3 regions of the Salinicola sp. 4072 genome follow, and region 2 is predicted to be linked to each of the others. Evidence: predicted binding sites of a transcription regulator. Region 2 holds the regulator's gene; each other region holds the start of a gene.

Region 1 (5,919 bases), on a different contig from region 2:
TCGCGAGCCGTGCCAGGTCGTCGTCCTCGCCGCCACCGGCATAGGCGGCGATGGGCAACGGATGGCGGCACAGAATGGCCAGCTGGTGCTGGCTCTCGCGTAGTTGGGCCAGCGCCCGGGCGTCCTGGGTCAGGAATCGTGGCGGCATCAGGCTGCCGAAACGGAAAAGCCCACCTTGCTCGAGCCGCCGGATGCTGAACGCGTCCAGCGACTCGCCGGAGACAATCGCGTCGGCGTTCAGCGTCGCGGCGACAGCATGCAACATGGCCGGCTTGTACGACTGGTCGAGCTCGTCAACGTAAGTCTTGATCGCTTGACTGTAATGCTCGTCCCGGCTGCCGGCGACAATCGGCGGCGCGGGCAGGCCGGCTTCGACCAGCTGCTGGGCGGCACGCTCGGCCGTGTCTTCATGCCATAGCGCTTCGCCGAACGCTTCATGCCAGGAGCTCCAGGCTCGCTGAGTGACCGGGCAGGGGAGAAAGACGTTGGCCGGCAGTGCCATGCGTTCCAGCGTGGGTGCAACCTGTTTGAGCGTGTCACGCCAGCCGCCGTCGAACGTGAGTGCGATGCGGGGCAACTGATCGTGATGAAGCTGCAGCACGCTCTCCAGACTGACGATCTGCGCGCTGTCGCTGAGACTTTCCAGCAGCTTTTGAAAACTGTCCGGGCCCAGACACCAATCGGCGCGGTGGGGCAGGCGTGCCTCGGCTTCATCATCCAGTACCCGGCGCAGTGCGAGAATAGCGCTTCGGCCCCATAGCGGCTCGCTGAGATTGAGACGCCAGTGACCGCGTAGGCGCTGTACCACATCCTGTGTGCGATCCAGCCTAGGCATGGGTAGTTCCATTACTGAGTCATTGATCGCCATGAGTCACGGCGCGTACGAACAGTATCCGTCGCCTATCGGGTTTCGGCAAAGTTTCCGGCGACGACTCAATGCTCCATATTAGTGCATATGGGTGAAGTGGTGCGCCAAGTTGGTGCTTTCAGCGATTCGTGATCCGGCGGGATGAACGGTTTGCGTGCATTCAGTCGCCGCTTAGCCTACGAATGGATGTTAAAATTATCTTTCTCGTCATGCGGTTATATCAGTCGCTCACTGTCCTGCTTCATTTTGGCACATTCTCTGCATAGCTATGTAAAAACGGTGTGCGCGTGGGCAAGAGCGCTAACTTCGTGCTACAAAACACACATGCCAAAAAACGGTGTTGGATATTCGCCAACGAATCGAGCCATGGCTCACAGTGGAGGACAACATGTCTGAGAAAACCCTCGCCCTTATCGAAGAACACGACGTCAAGTGGGTGGATCTGCGCTTTACCGATACCAAGGGCAAGGAGCAGCACGTCACGATTCCTGCCAGTGCTGTCGATGCGGAATTCTTTGAAGATGGTCAGATGTTCGACGGCTCCTCCATCGAAGGCTGGAAGGGCATCAACGAGTCCGACATGATTCTGCGTCCGGAAGACGGGACTGCCTTCCTCGATCCGTTCACCGAAGACTCCACGCTGATCCTGCGCTGCGACATCATCGAGCCGGCCACCATGCAGGGCTACGAGCGCGATCCGCGCTCCATCGCCAAGCGTGCCGAAGCCTATCTGAACAGCACCGGCCTGGGCGACACCGCTTTCTTCGGTCCGGAGCCCGAGTTCTTCATCTTCGACGAAGTGCATTGGAAGACCGATATCGAAGGCTCCATGTACAAGATCTCTTCCGAAGAGGGTGCCTGGTCCACCGATCGTCAGGTCGAAGGTGGCAACCTGGCCCACCGTCCGCGCGTCAAGGGTGGTTATTTCCCCGTGCCGCCGGTCGACAGCTTCCACGATATCCGCAGCGCAATGTGTAACACGCTGCAGGCGATCGGCCAGAGCGTCGAAGTGCATCACCACGAGGTGGCCAACGCCGGTCAGAACGAAATCGGCGTCAAGTTCAACACCCTGGTGAAGAAGGCCGACGAAGTTCAGGAGATGAAGTACGTCATCCACAACGTGGCGCACGCCTACGGCAAGACGGCAACCTTCATGCCCAAGCCGCTGGTCGGTGACAACGGTTCCGGGATGCACGTTCACCAGTCCTTCTGGAAAGATGGCCAGAACCAGTTCGCGGGCGACGAGTACGCCGGTCTGTCCGAAATGGCGCTGTACTACATTGGCGGCATCATCAAGCACGCACGCGCGCTGAACGCCTTCACCAACGCTTCGACGAACTCCTACAAGCGTCTGGTGCCGGGCTTCGAAGCGCCGGTCATGCTCGCCTACAGTGCGCGTAACCGCTCTGCGTCAATTCGTATTCCGTACACTTCCAACCCGAAGGGCAAGCGCGTCGAGACTCGCTTCCCCGACCCGACCGCCAACCCGTACCTGGCGTTCGCGGCGATGCTGATGGCCGGTATCGACGGCATCAAGAACAAGATTCACCCTGGCGATGCCATGGACAAGAACTTGTACGATCTGCCGCCGGAAGAAGGCAAGAAGGTCCCGACCGTGGCCACCAGCCTCGATCAGGCGCTGGAAGCACTCGACGCCGATCGCGCCTTCCTGACCGAAGGTAACGTGTTCACCGACGACATGATCGATGCCTACATCGAGCTGAAGAACGAAGACGTCGAGCGCCTGCGTCTGGCGACGCATCCGGTCGAGTTCGACCTCTACTACAGTGTCTGAGGTTCACACCTTGGCCTGACGAAAAGCCCCACCTCGGTGGGGCTTTTTCGTTCGTGGAGCGTCCTGCTTTTGCCGGCTCTTGGCCTCTTGCCGAAAGATCTGCACGAGGAGTCCGTCGGCCCGGGCGTAGGGAGGCACCGGGGGCCAAGGCGAGCCGGACACATTCAGGCCCTGGCCGGTATCGGCCGATAAACCGGTGTCATGATCGGTGGGCGACAAGGAGAGGATAACGATGCAAGCACGACGGGTTGGGTGGATGGTCGGCGGTGTGGCGGCGCTGATTGTGGCGTTGCCGGCACTGGCGGCCCCGGTCTATCGGCATGTCGATGCCAACGGCAACGTGGTCTATAGCGACGAGCCCGGACAGGGCAACCGGGTCGATCTCAAGCCCATTACGGTGGTCGATCCGGCAGAGGTCGAAAGCCGCTCGCGCCCGGCCGAGTCGACGCCGACATCGCCTTCGGCGGTCGACTACGAGCGCTTTGCGATCACCAGCCCGAGCAATGGCGAGACCCTGCCGACCGGCCAGGGCGGCAACGTTCAGGTGCAATTGGCGATCGAGCCCGAACTGCAGCCGGGCGACCGGGTTCAGCTCCGGGTCGACGGCAAGGTGAGTCAATCGCCGATGCATACCAGCGTGTTCGCGCTGAGCCAGCTCGAGCGCGGCGAGCACCAGATCCAGGCTGAGCTGCTGGACGCTCAGGGCCAGGTGCGGCTGTCGACGCCAGCGGTGACGCTCTACGTCCAGCGGGCCAGCGTCAACCTGCCCGCCAATCCCAATAACCCGAATTCGAATAATCGATAGGCAGCGATTTGAGAATTGCACCATTTTGGTGAATGAAGACTTGGTTGCTATTGAGCGTTTCCCGGTCCTGAGCGAAATCGGGGAGTGGCGCGGTTTTTGCACTGTATAAGCACATACCGGATCACCACGATGGAACGACGCATGTATCAACGTTTGCTGGAGCACTTGACGACCGCCGTCCTGCTACTCGACGAGCATCTGCACGTGCGCTGGCTCAACCCTGCCGCCGAGGCGCTACTGGCCGCGAGCCGGCCCCGGGTGGTCGGTCATTGGCTGGAGTGCTTGAACGGCGAGGACGGCAGCATCCGACAGGTGCTGCTCAAGGCGATGCAGGAGTTTCATCCCTACACGCAGCGGGAAGCGGCGATGGTGCTGACCGCCGGGGAAGTGATCACGGTGGATTTCACCGCGACGCCGATCACCAGCCGCGAACTGCTGCTCGAGATCGAGCCGCGGGATCGGCTATTGCGAATTTCCCGCGAGGAGGCGCTGATCGCACGCCAGGAGACGGTCAAGGTGCTGATGCGCGGCCTCGCCCACGAGGTCAAGAATCCACTGGGTGGCATCCGCGGCGCCGCGCAGTTGCTGGAGCGGGATCTCCCCGATCCGCAGTTGGCCGAATTCACCCGAATCATCGTCGAGGAGGCGGATCGCCTGCGGGATCTGGTCGATCGCATGCTGGGCCCGAATACGCTGGTGCACCACGAGCCGCTCAATGTGCACAAGGTGCTGGAGCGGGTGCGGGCGCTGCTCGAGGCGGAGCATCATCAACTGAGATTCGAGCGCGATTACGACCCCAGCATGCCGGATCTGGTCGGCGACGAGCCGCAGTTGATTCAGGCCGTCCTCAACATTGCGCGTAATGCGGTTCAAGCCATGGAAGAGTTCGGAACGCCCGAGCCGCGCCTGCTGCTGCGTACCCGGGTTCGCCGTCAGTTCACCCTGGGCGCCGAGCGCCACCGGCTGGTGTGTGAAGTCGCGATCGTCGACAACGGCCCGGGCATTCCGGAGCACATCCGCGAGACGCTGTTCTTCCCCATGGTCTCCGGTCGCGCCGAGGGTAGCGGCCTGGGATTGTCGATCGCGCAGTCGATTCTGCATCAGCATCAGGGGTTGATCGAATGCGAATCCCAGCCGGGCGCCACGGAGTTCCGGCTGCTGATCCCGTTCGAGGCGCAGCAGTGAGATTGGCCGCATCCCTTCTTCGTACGCGAGCGCCTCGACCGGGTCGTGCGCGCGGGCCGTTGGCCCATGTTGTCGCGAGTCCCGAAGTTGTCGCGAGTCCCGAAGTTGTCGCGAGTCCCGAAGTTGTCGCGAGTCCCGAAGTTGTCGAGAGTACCGAAGTCGCTGAGAGCGCGATTCACCGTTCTGCTGGAGAACTGCCATGACTGAAGTCGCCCGTATCGCGATCGTCGACGACGATCGTGCGATTCGCTGGGTTCTGGAAAGGGCACTGGCACAGCCGGATCTGGAAGTGCAATCCTTCGAGCGGGCCGATGCTGCGCTCGAGTCGATCGAACGCAACCCGCCGGACGTGCTGCTGACCGACATTCGCATGCCGGGGCTCGACGGGCTCGATCTGATGGCAAAAGTCCGCCAGATGCATCCCGACCTTCCCGTGATCGTGATGACGGCGCACTCCGACCTGGACAGTGCCGTGGCGTCCTATCAGGGTGGCGCGTTCGAATACCTGCCCAAGCCGTTCGATGTCGACGATGCGCTGGCGCTGGTTCGGCGCGGGGTGGCGCACGCCCGCGAGCGGCGTTCTCCCGCGGCGATGCCGGAGGGTCTGTCCGCCGAGATCATCGGTGAAGCGCCGGCGATGCAGGAGGTGTTCCGGGCGATCGGCCGGCTGTCGCAGTCGCACATCACGGTGCTGATCAATGGCGAATCGGGCACCGGCAAGGAGCGCGTCGCCCAGGCGTTGCACCAGCACAGCCCGCGCAGCGGACACCCGTTCATCGCGCTCAACATGGCCGCGATCCCCAAGGATCTGATGGAATCCGAGCTGTTCGGCCACGAAAAGGGGGCGTTCACCGGCGCTGCCGCCCAGCGGCGCGGGCGTTTCGAGCAGGCCGATGGCGGCACGCTGTTTCTGGACGAGATCGGCGACATGCCCGCCGATACCCAGACGCGCCTGCTGCGCGTGCTGGCGGACGGCGAGTTCTACCGGGTCGGGGGGCACGTGCCGGTCAAGGTGGATGTGCGGATCATCGCCGCGACGCACCAGAACCTGGAAAAACTGGTGACGGATGGGCGCTTCCGCGAGGATCTGTTCCACCGGCTCAACGTGATTCGCGTCCATCTGCCCCGACTGTCAGAGCGCCGCGAGGATATTCCGCGCCTGGCCCAGCACTTTCTCGCCGAGGCTGCCAAGGAGCTCTCGGCCGAGTCCAAGGTGCTGACCAAGGAGGCCGAGACGCATTTGACACGCCTACCCTGGCCCGGCAA
Region 2 (5,919 bases):
CTGAGGATCAAGGATCATGAGGCGAGAACTCGGCCAACTCCTGGTGCTTACCGCACTGGGCTTCACCAGCCTTCCGACCATGGCACTGGAAAGCGATGCCAGCTCGCCGATCGAGATCGCCGCCGATCAGTTCGAGCTCGACGACCGCCAGGGCACTGCCGTCTACACCGGCAATGTCGACATGCAACAAGGCAGCATGAAACTGAAGGCTGCACGCGTCGACATCCAGCGGGGTAACAACGGCGAGGTCAACCAGGTCACCGCCAAAGGTGGGGGCGGAGAGCGCGCCTACCTCGAACAGAAACCGGCGCCCGACGAAGAGATCGTCAAGGGCTGGGGCGACACCGTCGTCTATCACGCCGCCGAGCGCCGCGTGGAACTGGTCGGCAACGCCGAGCTGCATCAGGCCGGCGATACCTTCGATGGCGCCTACGTCGAATACTATCTCGACTCGCGCCGCGTCCAGGCTCGTTCCAGCCAGGACGGCGACGGCAGTGGCGACGGTCGCGTTCGCATGACACTTACGCCGCGCAACGCTTCCGAACAGTCGTCCCAATAGTCATTCCAGTCATGATTCCAGAGAAGATTCGGGCTCTGCTCCCGACCACGCTCACCGGGCCTGAATCGCTCTGCGCCGCGTCGCCACAAGGATCGCATCCATGAAAACGCTAACGGCCGCCAATCTGGCCAAGAGCTACAAGGGACGTCGCGTCGTCCACGATTTCAGTCTGACCCTGCGCCAGGGCAGCATCGTCGGCCTGCTCGGCCCCAACGGCGCAGGCAAGACCACTTCCTTCTACATGATCGTCGGCCTGGTCAAGTCCGATGCCGGCAGCGTTCATATCGACGACCACGACCTCAGCCGTGCGCCGATGCATGACCGGGCGCGAGCCGGGATCGGTTATCTGCCGCAGGAAGCCTCGATCTTTCGCAAACTGAGTGTCGCCAACAACATCATGGCCATTCTCGAGACGCGCAAGGATCTGGACCGCGCCGGGCGACGCGAACAGCTTGAGCGGCTGCTCGCCGATTTTCACGTCGACCATATTCGCGACAACCTCGGCATGAGCCTGTCCGGCGGCGAACGCCGGCGCGTCGAGATCGCACGCGCGCTGGCCACGGAGCCGGCCTTCGTCCTGCTCGACGAGCCCTTCGCCGGCGTCGACCCGATCTCGGTCGGCGATATCAAGAGCATCATCCGCCAGCTCCGCGATCGGGAGATCGGCGTTCTCATCACCGATCACAACGTGCGCGAAACGTTGGATATCTGCGACAACGCCTACATCGTCGGCGACGGGCAGATCATTGCCGAGGGCCGCCCCGAAGCCATTCTCGACAACCAGCGCGTTCGCGACGTCTATCTTGGTCACGAATTCCGGTTATAATCCGATTTCCCGCCCCCACCGTGTTTCTTTCCGGCGGCCAGCCTTGCCTGAGCCGCCTTGAGTGGCATGTTTCTTGCATAAATCGTTGCATGTCGTCAGATCAATCAGTAACGTGGCTATTCCCTCGTTGATTATGACGACCGTTTCGCCATGTCCATGAAGCCTTCGCTGCAACTCAGAGTCGGCACGCAGTTGACCATGACGCCTCAGCTCCAACAGGCGATTCAACTGCTGCAGCTGTCGACGCTCGACCTGTGCCAGGAGATTCAACAAGCGCTCGAATCCAACCCGATGCTGGAGCTGGAAGAGCAGTATTCGGAGCAGGAGACCCCGGAAGCGCCGGAAGACGACTGGCCCAGCGACATTCCCGAAGAGCTGGCGCTCGACAGCGACTGGAGCGACACCTATCAGGACGCCACCGCCGGATCGCTGGGCAGCGGCAGCGGCAGCGAAGAGGCGCCGGATTTCGACCGCAACGCCGCTGCCACCAGTCTGCACGACCACCTTTTGTGGCAGATGGCGATGGGCGATTTCGACGACCGCGAGCGCGAGCTGGGCGAATGTCTGATCGACGCGATCAATGACGACGGCTACTTCACCGGCTCTCTCGACGAACTGGCCCTCAGCCTCCGCACCCAGCGCGACGATCGCGTGACCACGGCGGATCTCGAACACATGCTGATGCGTCTGCAGCAGTTCGACCCCACCGGCGTCGGCGCCCGCGACCTGCGCGAATGCCTGCTGCTCCAGCTCGGTACGCTGGACGCGGACACCCCACTGCTGCCACAAGCCAAACGCCTGGTACGCCAGTTTCTCGAGGCCCTGGCCGGCAACGATCGGCGACTGCTCAAACGCCGCCTGCGGCTCGAGGACGACGAACTCGACAGCGTCATCGCGATGATCCGCACGCTCGAACCACGCCCCGGGCAACGCTTCGATACCTGCCGCGACGACTACGTGATTCCCGACCTCGTCGCCACGCCCTCCCCCGACGGCTGGCGCATCGAGCTCAACGCCGAGGCGCTGCCACGTCTGCGCATCCAGCCCGACTACGCCGCCCTGATCAAGCGCGCCGACAAGAGTGACGACAACACCTTCCTGCGCCAGCATCTGCAGGAGGCCCGCTGGCTGCTCAAGAGCCTTTCGAGCCGCAACGACACGCTGCTGCGTGTCGGCCGGGAGATCATGTCGCGCCAGGTCGATTTCCTCGAGCGCGGCGAAGAGGCCATGAAGCCGCTGATACTGGCCGACATCGCCGGCAGCGTCGACATGCACGAGTCGACGATTTCCCGGGTCACGACCCAGAAGTACATCCACACGCCTCGCGGCGTGTTCGAGCTCAAGTACTTCTTCTCGAGCCAGGTCGGCGGTCAACGCGGGGAAGGCGACAGCTATTCGAGCACGGCGATTCGCGCCCGGATCAAGAAGTTCATTGGCGAAGAGCCCCCCAGAAAGCCGCTCTCGGACAGCAAATTGGTCGAATTGCTTGCCCAGTCCGATATCTGCGTTGCCAGGCGCACCGTGGCCAAATATCGGGAAGCCATGGGCATTCCCTCGTCCAGTGAACGCAAGCGCCTTTCCTGACGTCCCGACTGTACGGCGAGGCAAAATCGATCCAGGACTCGCCAAACCGGAGGATATCGATCACGATGCCTTTGCAGTGACCTGAAAAGGGTTACAATCAAAAGTGCCATCTGCCGCAACAGGAGTGTGTCATGCAAGTGAACGTTACCGGCCATCATGTCGAGCTGACCGATGCCCTCCGGGACTATGTCGGAGAAAAACTCGTTCGTTTGGAGCGTCACTACGACAATATCACCAATGTTCAGGTCACCCTGAGTGTCGAGAAGGAGCGCCAACAGGCAGCCTGTACCCTGCATGCCGCAGGCGGCGATCTGCACGCCGAAGCCAGCGATACCGACATGTATGCCGCCATCGATTCACTGGCCGACAAACTCGACCGTCAACTGGTCAAACACAAAGAGAAGGCACAAGCCCGCGCCCAAGGCGCCGGCGCCCGTTAACGCCTGATGATGACACTGGAAAGCATTCTGCCCCCCGAACGTACCCTTTACGGGGTCACGGGGGGTAGCAAAAAACGTCTGCTGGAATTCTTCAGCACCTTCATCGCCCAAAACACACCCAGCCTGGATAGCCAGGAAGTCTTCAGCCGTCTGATCGGACGTGAGCGACTGGGCAGCACGGGGATCGGCAACGGCGTTGCCATCCCTCACGCGCGCAGCCCTCACTGCAAGGGGCCGATCGCGGGATTCATGCGCCTGAAGGACGCCATCGACTTCGACGCGATCGACGGTGAACCGGTGGATCTGGTATTCGTGCTGCTGGTACCGGAAGAAGCGGACGATACCCACCTTTCGCTACTGGCCGAGGTCGCCGGCGTCATGAATCAGGGCAGCGTCAGACAGCAGTTGCGTCACGCGGAGACTCAGCAGGCGCTGCACGACGCGCTGATCGATGCCATTCGTCATCATCAACCCAACGACGACGACTGAACCAGGACACACTAGGCATGCAACTCGTCATCATCAGCGGCCGCTCCGGCTCGGGAAAATCGATCGCCCTGCAGGCGCTGGAAGATCTGGGCTACTACGCCATCGACAACCTCCCGGCCAATCTGCTGGCACCGCTGATCGACGAACTGCGCAGCGCTCCGCCCACGCGCCCCAACGTGGCGGTCAGCATCGATGCACGCAACCTGCCGGAATCGCTCGAACGCTTCCCGGTCCTGCTGAATGCGGTGCGAGAGCGCAGGATCGACACGCAGGTCGTCTATCTCACCGCCGACGCCAAGATTCTGCTGGAGCGCTACTCGGCCACCCGCAGGCGTCATCCGCTGACACGCGGCAACGACATGACGCTGGCCGAGGCGATCGATCACGAGCAGGAATATCTCGCACCGATTCGCCGCATGGCCGACCTGGTGATCGATACCCAGGGGCTTTCGGTACACGAACTGCGGGCGCGGATCGGGGAACAGGTCGCCAAGCACACCGGCGGCCGTCTGACGTTGACCTTCGAGTCCTTTGGCTTCAAACGCGGCGTGCCGCTGGACGCCGACATGGTCTTCGACGCGCGCTGCCTGCCCAATCCGTTCTGGGACCCCGGCCTGCGCGCCTATGACGGCCGCGATGCCCAGATCGTCGAGTTTCTGGAATCCTACCCCGACGTCCACGCCATGGCGGGCGATATCCACGCCTGGCTGACTCGCTGGCTGCCCGCCTACCTGGCCAGCCATCGTAGCTACCTGACGGTGGCGATCGGCTGCACCGGCGGCCAGCACCGCTCGGTCTACCTGATCGAACGCCTGGCTCGCCACTTCCATCATGAATCCACCGACATTCGACTTCGCCATCGCGAACTCGGTATTCAGACCGCGCTCCCGCAGGATTCGGAACCGCGCGAGCCGGCGCCGCAGGATGCACCAACAAAAGACGCAGGATCACTCAAGCGCGATGCCGACACGTGAACTTCGCCTGACCAATCGTCGTGGGCTGCACGCCCGCGCCGCCACCAAACTGGTCCAATGCTGCCAACCCTTCGACGTCCGTGTCGCGGTTCAACACCGTGAGCGGCAGGCCGATGCCGCCAATATCATGTCTCTGCTGATGCTAGCCGCGCCTTGCGGCACCGAGTTGACCGTGACTACCGAGGGCGACGATGCAGACGCCGCCATGGACGCGATCGCCGAACTTTTCGAAGCGCGTTTCCACGAAGACGAGTAGCTCCCACTCTCTTCACACCGTTCGTGAACAGCGTTTTCCATCCTCGTCATTTTGCTCGACGATGGTAGAATGCTCATCCCGCCAGTCGTTCAAGGATGACCGTTCAGGATGAGCAACAATCCCGAAAAGCTGCAGCCACGGCTGGCCAAGCTCAACGAAGCTCTCGAAAGCGGCGCACTGGATCAGGCGCGGCGCATGCTCAATCGCGGCCTGGCGCCGGTGGATGTCGCCCACCTGCTCGAGTCCAGCCCACCCAAGGAGCGCGAGATTCTCTGGGGCCTGCTGGACCCCGAGCTGCATGGCGACGTGCTGCAGTATCTGGGCGATGACGTCCAGATCGAATTCCTCAACCGCATGGATGCCGAGCAGCTGTTGACGGCGACCGAGGGTCTCGATGTCGACGACCTCGCCGACCTGCTGCAGCAGTTGCCCAATACCGTCATCCAGGAAGTCCTCCAGTCGATGGAGGCGCAGGAACGCCAGCGGGTCGAAGCGGTCCTCTCCTACCCGGAGGATACCGCCGGCGGCCTGATGAACCCGGACGCGATCACCATCCGCCCGGATATCACTCTGGATGTCGTCCTGCGCTACCTGCGCCGCCACGAGCGCCTGCCGGATGCCACCGACACCCTGCTGGTCGTCACGCGTCGTGACGAGCTGATCGGCATCCTGTCGCTCAACCGCCTGCTGGTCTCGGATGTCTCGGTGCTGGTGCGCGAGGTCATGGAGACCGACTTCCACTCCATTCAGGCCACCGCCTCGGACAGCGACGTCGCGACGCTGTTCCAGAA
Region 3 (5,919 bases), on a different contig from region 2:
GTGGCGAACAGCTCCGCATGGCGCGGACGCATGCCGCCATTGCCGCAGACATAGAGATTCCAGCCGTGCTCGGTGGCGATCACGCCGACGTCCTTGCTCTGGGCTTCGGCACATTCCCGCGTGCAACCGGAAACGGCGAACTTCAGCTTGTGCGGCGAACGCAGGCCCTTGTAGCGATTCTCGATAGTCAGTGCCATGGCGACGCTGTCCTGAACGCCGTAGCGGCACCAGGTGTTGCCGACGCAGGACTTCACCGTGCGGGTGGATTTGCCGTAGGCGTGGCCGGTCTCGAAGCCGGCGGCGATCAGCTCGCTCCAGATGTCCGGCAATTCATGCAACTGGGCGCCGAACAGATCGATACGCTGGCCGCCGGTAATCTTGGTGTAGAGATCGTACTTCTTGGCTACCGCGCCGATGGCGATCAGCTTGTCCGGGGTGATCTCGCCACCGGGAATGCGCGGAACCACCGAATAGGTGCCGTTCTTCTGCATGTTGGCCATGAAGGTGTCGTTGGTGTCCTGCAGCGGCACCAGCGATGGGTTCGTGATCGGCGCGTTCCAGCACGAGGCGAGGATCGAGGCGACGGCCGGCTTGCAGATGTCGCAGCCCATCCGGCCTTTACCGTGACGCGCGTGGAGCGCCTCGAAGCTTTGAATGCCTTCGACCCGGATGAGGCCGTAGAGCTCCTGGCGGGTGTAGGCGAAGTGCTCGCACAGGCTGCGGTCGACTTCGACGCCACGGCTTTCCAGCTCGTGTTCGAACACTTGCTTGAGTAGTGCCGTACAGCCGCCGCAACCGGTGCTGGCCTTGGTGTCGGCCTTGAGCGTGCCGAGATCCGTGCAGCCGGCCTCGACCGCCTGACAGACCGCCCCTTTGGAGACGTTGTGACACGAGCAGATGGTCGCTGTCTCGGGCAGGGCATCGGCACCCAGCGTCGGCGCGCCTTCGGTGCTGGGGAGGATCAGCGCGGCCGGATCCTTGGGCAGTTCCAGGCCGTTGCTGTAGTACTGCAACAGGGTATCGTAGTAGCTGTTGTCGCCGACCAGCATGGCACCGACCAGCTTCTTGCCATCGCTGGAGACCACCAGCTTGCGGTATTCCTGCTTGATCTGATCCAGATAGCGGTACATGCGAGCCCCGGGGGTGCGGTCGCCATGCGCATCGCCGATCGAGCCGACATCGACGCCGAGCAGCTTCAGCTTGGTGCTCATGTCGGCGCCCTGGAAGGTGAGTTCGCCCTCGACCAGGGTGTCGACGGCGGCCTTGGCCATCTGGTAGCCGGGGCCCACCAGGCCGAAGATGCTGTCCTGCCATAGCGCCACTTCGCCGATGGCCAGAATGTTCGGATCGCTGGTGCGGCAGTTGTCGTCCACCACCACGCCGCCGCGCTCGCCGATCTCCAGCCCGCAATCCCGGGCCAGCCGATCCTGGGGGCGGATGCCGGCGGAGAACACGATCAGGTCGGTTTCCCACACTTTCTCATCCTGGAAAACCATGCGGTGCTGGTGGTCCTGGCCGTCCTCGATACGCTGAGTGGCCCGGCCCGTCAGTACCTGAACCCCCAACTGCTCGATCTTTTCGCGCAGCAGATCGCCGCCTTCGGTGTCGACCTGCATCGGCATCAGGCGCGGCGCGAACTCCACCACGGCGGTGTCGAGATTCAGGCCGCGCAGGGCATTGGCGGCCTCCAGCCCCAGCAGGCCGCCACCGACGACCACGCCACTGGAAGCCGTTTCGGCCGCGGCGCGGATCGCATCGAGATCGTCCAGAGTACGGTAGACGAAACAGTTGGGGCGGTCGTTACCCGGAATCGGCGGCACGAAGGGGTAGGAGCCGGTCGCCAGGATCAACTGGTCGAAAGCGTGGCCGCCACGTTCGGTGACGACGAGGCGGGATTCACGGTCGATGGCGCTGACGGCTTCTCCCAGGCGAAGGTCGATGCCATGTCTGGCGCAGAAGTCCGCTTCGCCCAGGGCCAGGGCATCGGCATCGCTGCCGGTGAAGTAGTCTGATAGATGCACGCGATCGTAGGCGCGGTGGCGTTCCTCGCCGAAGACGGTGATGGCGTAGTGCTGATGCGCCTGGCGTTCGACCAGCTGCTCCAGACAGTAGTGGCCGACCATGCCATTGCCGATCACGATCAGGCGAGGCTTGCGGGGCGGGGTCGGGGTGTCGGCTTCGAAGGTCATGCCGCTTCCTCCAGTGAGTGTTGAGTGTCTTCGGTCAGGCGTTGCGCGACATCGCTCGCGCCGAACAGCAGCAGATCGCGATGGTGGCCGAGATCCGCACCGGCTCGGGACAGCTGAAACAGCGCCGGACCATCGCCGGTATCGCCGTAGAGCACGGCGCCGATCAGTCGGTCGTTGCGAAGCAGCAGGCGGCGATAATCGCCGCCTTCCGGGTCGGCGTAGGTCAGGATGTCGTCGTCGGGTTCCGCCTCGACGGGGCCGAACGCGTAGAGAGAGATGCCGGCGACTTTCAGCCGCGTGGCGCAGGCGCTGTCGCTGTAGGGTTGCGGCGTCTGGCCGCCGAGGAGATCCGCCAAGGTCTCGACCTGCTGCCAGATCGGCTCGACCAGGCCCACCGTGGTGCCGTCGAATTCGCAGCATTCACCGATGGCATGAATCCGGGGATCGCGGGTAGTCAAGGTGGCATCGACGCAGATGCCGGCGCCGACATCGAGACGGGCCAGGCGGCCGAGCTCGGCGTTGGGCGTGATGCCGGCGGCCACCACCACGCAGTCGGCGGCCAGTCGGCGGCCGTCGGTCAGTCGCACGGCCTGGACGTTGCCCTGGGCGTCGGCGTCACAGCCGGACAGGCTCGCATGGGTCTCTATCGTCAGCCCGCGCCGTTCGAGCGTGTCACGCAACCAGGTGGCGGCGGTGACATCGAGCTGGCGGTTCATCAGTCGATCGCCGCGCTGCAAAAGCGTGACCGCCAGGCCACGCTTGCGCAGGCCCTCCGCCGCTTCCAGCCCCAGCAGCCCGCCGCCGACGACCACCGCCCGGCTGCCCGATGATCGGGCGATCAGCCAGTCGACATCGTCGAGATTGCGAAAGCCGCCGACGTTACCCAGCTCGATGCCGGGAATAGCCGGCAGCGTGGGGCGTGAACCGGTGGCAATGACGAGACGGTCGTAGTGAACCGGGTCGCCGATGTCGGTATGGACACGTCGATGGGTACGGTCGATCGTCACCACGCGCTCGCCCAGCCGCCACTCGACGCTGGCGGACATCTCGTCGCTCAGCCGGGTATCGAGGGAGTCGCGTTCGATCTCGCCGGCCAGCCACGGCGACAGCAGGATCCGGTTGTAGGCCGGTGAAGCCTCCTCGCCGATCGTGGTGATGTGAATCGGCCGGGTCGGACGGTCCTGTAGCGCCTGCAGCAGCCGGTGTCCGGCCATGCCATTGCCGATGATCACCAGATGTTCTCCGGCATCGGGTGGTGCTTTGGATGGCGCATCGGCTGGTGCTTTGGATGGAGCATTGGCTGGTGCTTTGGATAGAGAAAGGGCGGTCCTGCTCATGTTGATCCCCCGTCAAGCGACGTTTTCAAGCGCAGACGTTTTCCGAGTTCGGAAGAGACGCCTGGAAAAACGGCGGCGCAACGCAAAAGGCACCTGATGACACGGAGTATTGAACTCCGCGGCATCAGGCGCCTTTGCCTGAATATCGATGTGCCTGAATATCGATGCGACGCCCGAGAGCCGACGAATGCAGTGGCAACCGTCAGCCTGCCGGGGCGTGCCATGGCTATCTGGCGCGACGCTGCCTCGATGCAGCGCCGGCCTGGCGATCGCGACCGCCATTGGTCGCCGATGGTGGAACTCAAGCGAAGGCCATGCCAGTTCGCCGATCTTCAAATCGATTCAGTGGCTTGGTAGCAACGAGCGCTATCGAAAGCGGGCAGGAAGAGGGCGGATGGGCGCTGGCCTGCGCAACGCCGGTGCAACGTTGCGCGCTTTCGCACCAAAGGTTGGCATGAACGGCCCGAGATCGGATCTCTCGATTTCGAGGCGCGGGGTGGGCGTGGCTGCAGAAGATTGTCGAAAAAGGAAAAAGCGGCCGGTGGCCTGCTTATTGCTTCGATCTTTTACCCAGGTGTGCCAGTTGCCAACGTCGGCAACGAGCAGCGCTCCGGCACGCAACAACGGCAATGATCACGACGCACCGCGGATACCGGCAGGATCACGCGGCAGCAGGCAAAGAGGCCTGACCTCACGTTCAGCGTGAAGTCAGGCCTCTTTGCGTTTCAGGGAGGCGTTCATGCCCAATCCGTACAGCACGACCGATCCACAGCCTCGGCGAACGACGCCCCGCGAGTCGTTCGGCGACACTGGCTTCTCTTTCGAGTGCACCGCCACCAGATCCTCTTCCGAGAGCACCACGACCTGCCCGTCTTACAAGGGCACCACGACCTGCCCGTATTGCGGCGTCGGTTGTGGCGTTGTTGCGACAGTCGAGAACGGTACGCTGACCGATGTCGCCGGGGATCCGGCTCACCCAGCCAACCAGGGGCGTCTCTGCGTCAAGGGCAGTGCGCTGCACGAGACGCTGGGCGAGCGGGGGCGCCTGTCGCATCCCGTCGTCGATGGCGAAGCGGTGGGTTGGGACGAGGCGCTGCAGTGCGTCGCGTCACGGCTGGCATCGACGCAGCGCGAGCATGGCCGGGAGACGGTGGCAGCCTATCTCTCCGGACAGCTGCTGACCGAGGATTATTACGTTGCCAACAAGCTGTTCAAGGGCTTCCTGGGAACGCCTCATGTCGATACCAATTCGCGGCTTTGCATGGCTTCGGCGGTGGCTGCCTACAAGCGGTCTTTCGGCGCCGACGCGGTACCTTGCTGTTATGAGGATCTGGAGTGCGCGGAACTGGTCGTGCTGGTCGGCTCCAACCTGGCCTGGAATCATCCGGTGATCTATCAGCGGCTGAAGGCCGCCAAGCAGCGCAACCCGCTGATGCGCATCGTGGTGATCGACCCCCGGGTGACAGACAGCTGCGAAATCGCCGACCTCTATCTCGGTATTGCGCCCGGCAGCGATGCCCGGCTGTTCAACGGGCTGCTGGCCTGGATGCACGCCGCTGGCCGGGTCGACCGGATCTATCTAGAACGCCATACCCGAGGCTTCGAAGAGACGATGCAGGCTGCCTGCGAGGACGATGTCGGCATCGAGGCGGTCGCTCGCGACTGCGATGTCGACGCCGAGCGGCTGGAGACCTTCTTCTACTGGTTCGCCACGCAACTGCACGTGGTGACACTCTATTCCCAGGGCATCAACCAGTCGAGCAGTGGCACCGACAAGTGCCAGGCGATCATCAACTGCCACTTGGCGGGCGGCAAGATCGGGCTGCCGGGCGCGGGGCCGTTTTCGATCACCGGCCAGCCCAATGCCATGGGCGGGCGCGAGGTCGGAGGTCTGGCCAACCAGCTCGCGGCGCACATGGACTACCACACGCCGGGAGCCATCGATCGGGTCACCCGATTCTGGCGCACCGAGACGCTGACGCCGACCTTGCCCGATGTGCCGGGTTTCAAGGCCACCGAGCTGTTCGACGCCATCGAGCGAGGGGAGATCCGGGCGGTCTGGATCATGGCGACGAACCCGGTGGTCAGCCTGCCCGAGGCCAATCGCATCAAGCGCATCCTGGCGGCGTGCCCGCTGGTGATCGTTTCCGACTGTATGGCGAATGCCGAGATCCTGGAGGTCGCGGACATCGTGCTGCCGGCCACTGGCTGGTCGGAAAAGGATGGCACCGTCACCAATTCCGAGCGCTGCATTTCCCGCCAGCGCGGGTTGCTGCCGCCGCCTGGCGAGGCGCGTCACGACTGGTGGATCATGACCCAGGTCGCCGCACGTCTCGGCTTTGCCGAGGCATTTCCCTATGTCGATCCCTTCGAGATCTTCGACGAACATGCCC

Evidence for each region. Region 2 encodes sigma-54, which starts transcription at its own class of promoters, with help from an activator protein. Its sites were predicted from a motif close to TGGCACNNNNNTTGCTNT; they were not measured.
Region 1: a site for sigma-54 is predicted at 3,554-3,571, ahead of glnL (nitrogen regulation protein NR(II)). Genes of this name have one in related genera too.
Region 3: a site for sigma-54 is predicted at 4,069-4,086, ahead of R3F72_RS06075 (nitrate reductase). Genes of this name have one in related genera too.

What each region holds. Positions count from the first base shown of each region.
Region 1 is NZ_JAXOVV010000030.1:22,706-28,624, forward strand. Features, by position in the region: gene R3F72_RS16300 (polysaccharide deacetylase family protein) at 1-835, opposite strand, end outside; gene glnA (glutamate--ammonia ligase) at 1,257-2,663, shown strand; gene R3F72_RS16310 (DUF4124 domain-containing protein) at 2,896-3,468, shown strand; gene glnL (nitrogen regulation protein NR(II)) at 3,610-4,653, shown strand; gene glnG (nitrogen regulation protein NR(I)) at 4,853-5,919, shown strand, end outside.
Region 2 is NZ_JAXOVV010000002.1:133,280-139,198, forward strand. Features, by position in the region: gene lptC (LPS export ABC transporter periplasmic protein LptC) at 1-20, shown strand, start outside; gene lptA (lipopolysaccharide transport periplasmic protein LptA) at 17-559, shown strand; gene lptB (LPS export ABC transporter ATP-binding protein) at 660-1,385, shown strand; gene R3F72_RS02945 (RNA polymerase factor sigma-54) at 1,536-2,969, shown strand; gene hpf (ribosome hibernation-promoting factor, HPF/YfiA family) at 3,101-3,409, shown strand; gene ptsN (PTS IIA-like nitrogen regulatory protein PtsN) at 3,419-3,898, shown strand; gene rapZ (RNase adapter RapZ) at 3,916-4,872, shown strand; gene R3F72_RS02965 (HPr family phosphocarrier protein) at 4,859-5,128, shown strand; gene mgtE (magnesium transporter) at 5,237-5,919, shown strand, end outside.
Region 3 is NZ_JAXOVV010000005.1:128,179-134,097, forward strand. Features, by position in the region: gene nirB (nitrite reductase large subunit NirB) at 1-2,189, opposite strand, end outside; gene R3F72_RS06070 (NAD(P)/FAD-dependent oxidoreductase) at 2,186-3,421, opposite strand; gene R3F72_RS06075 (nitrate reductase) at 4,266-5,919, shown strand, end outside.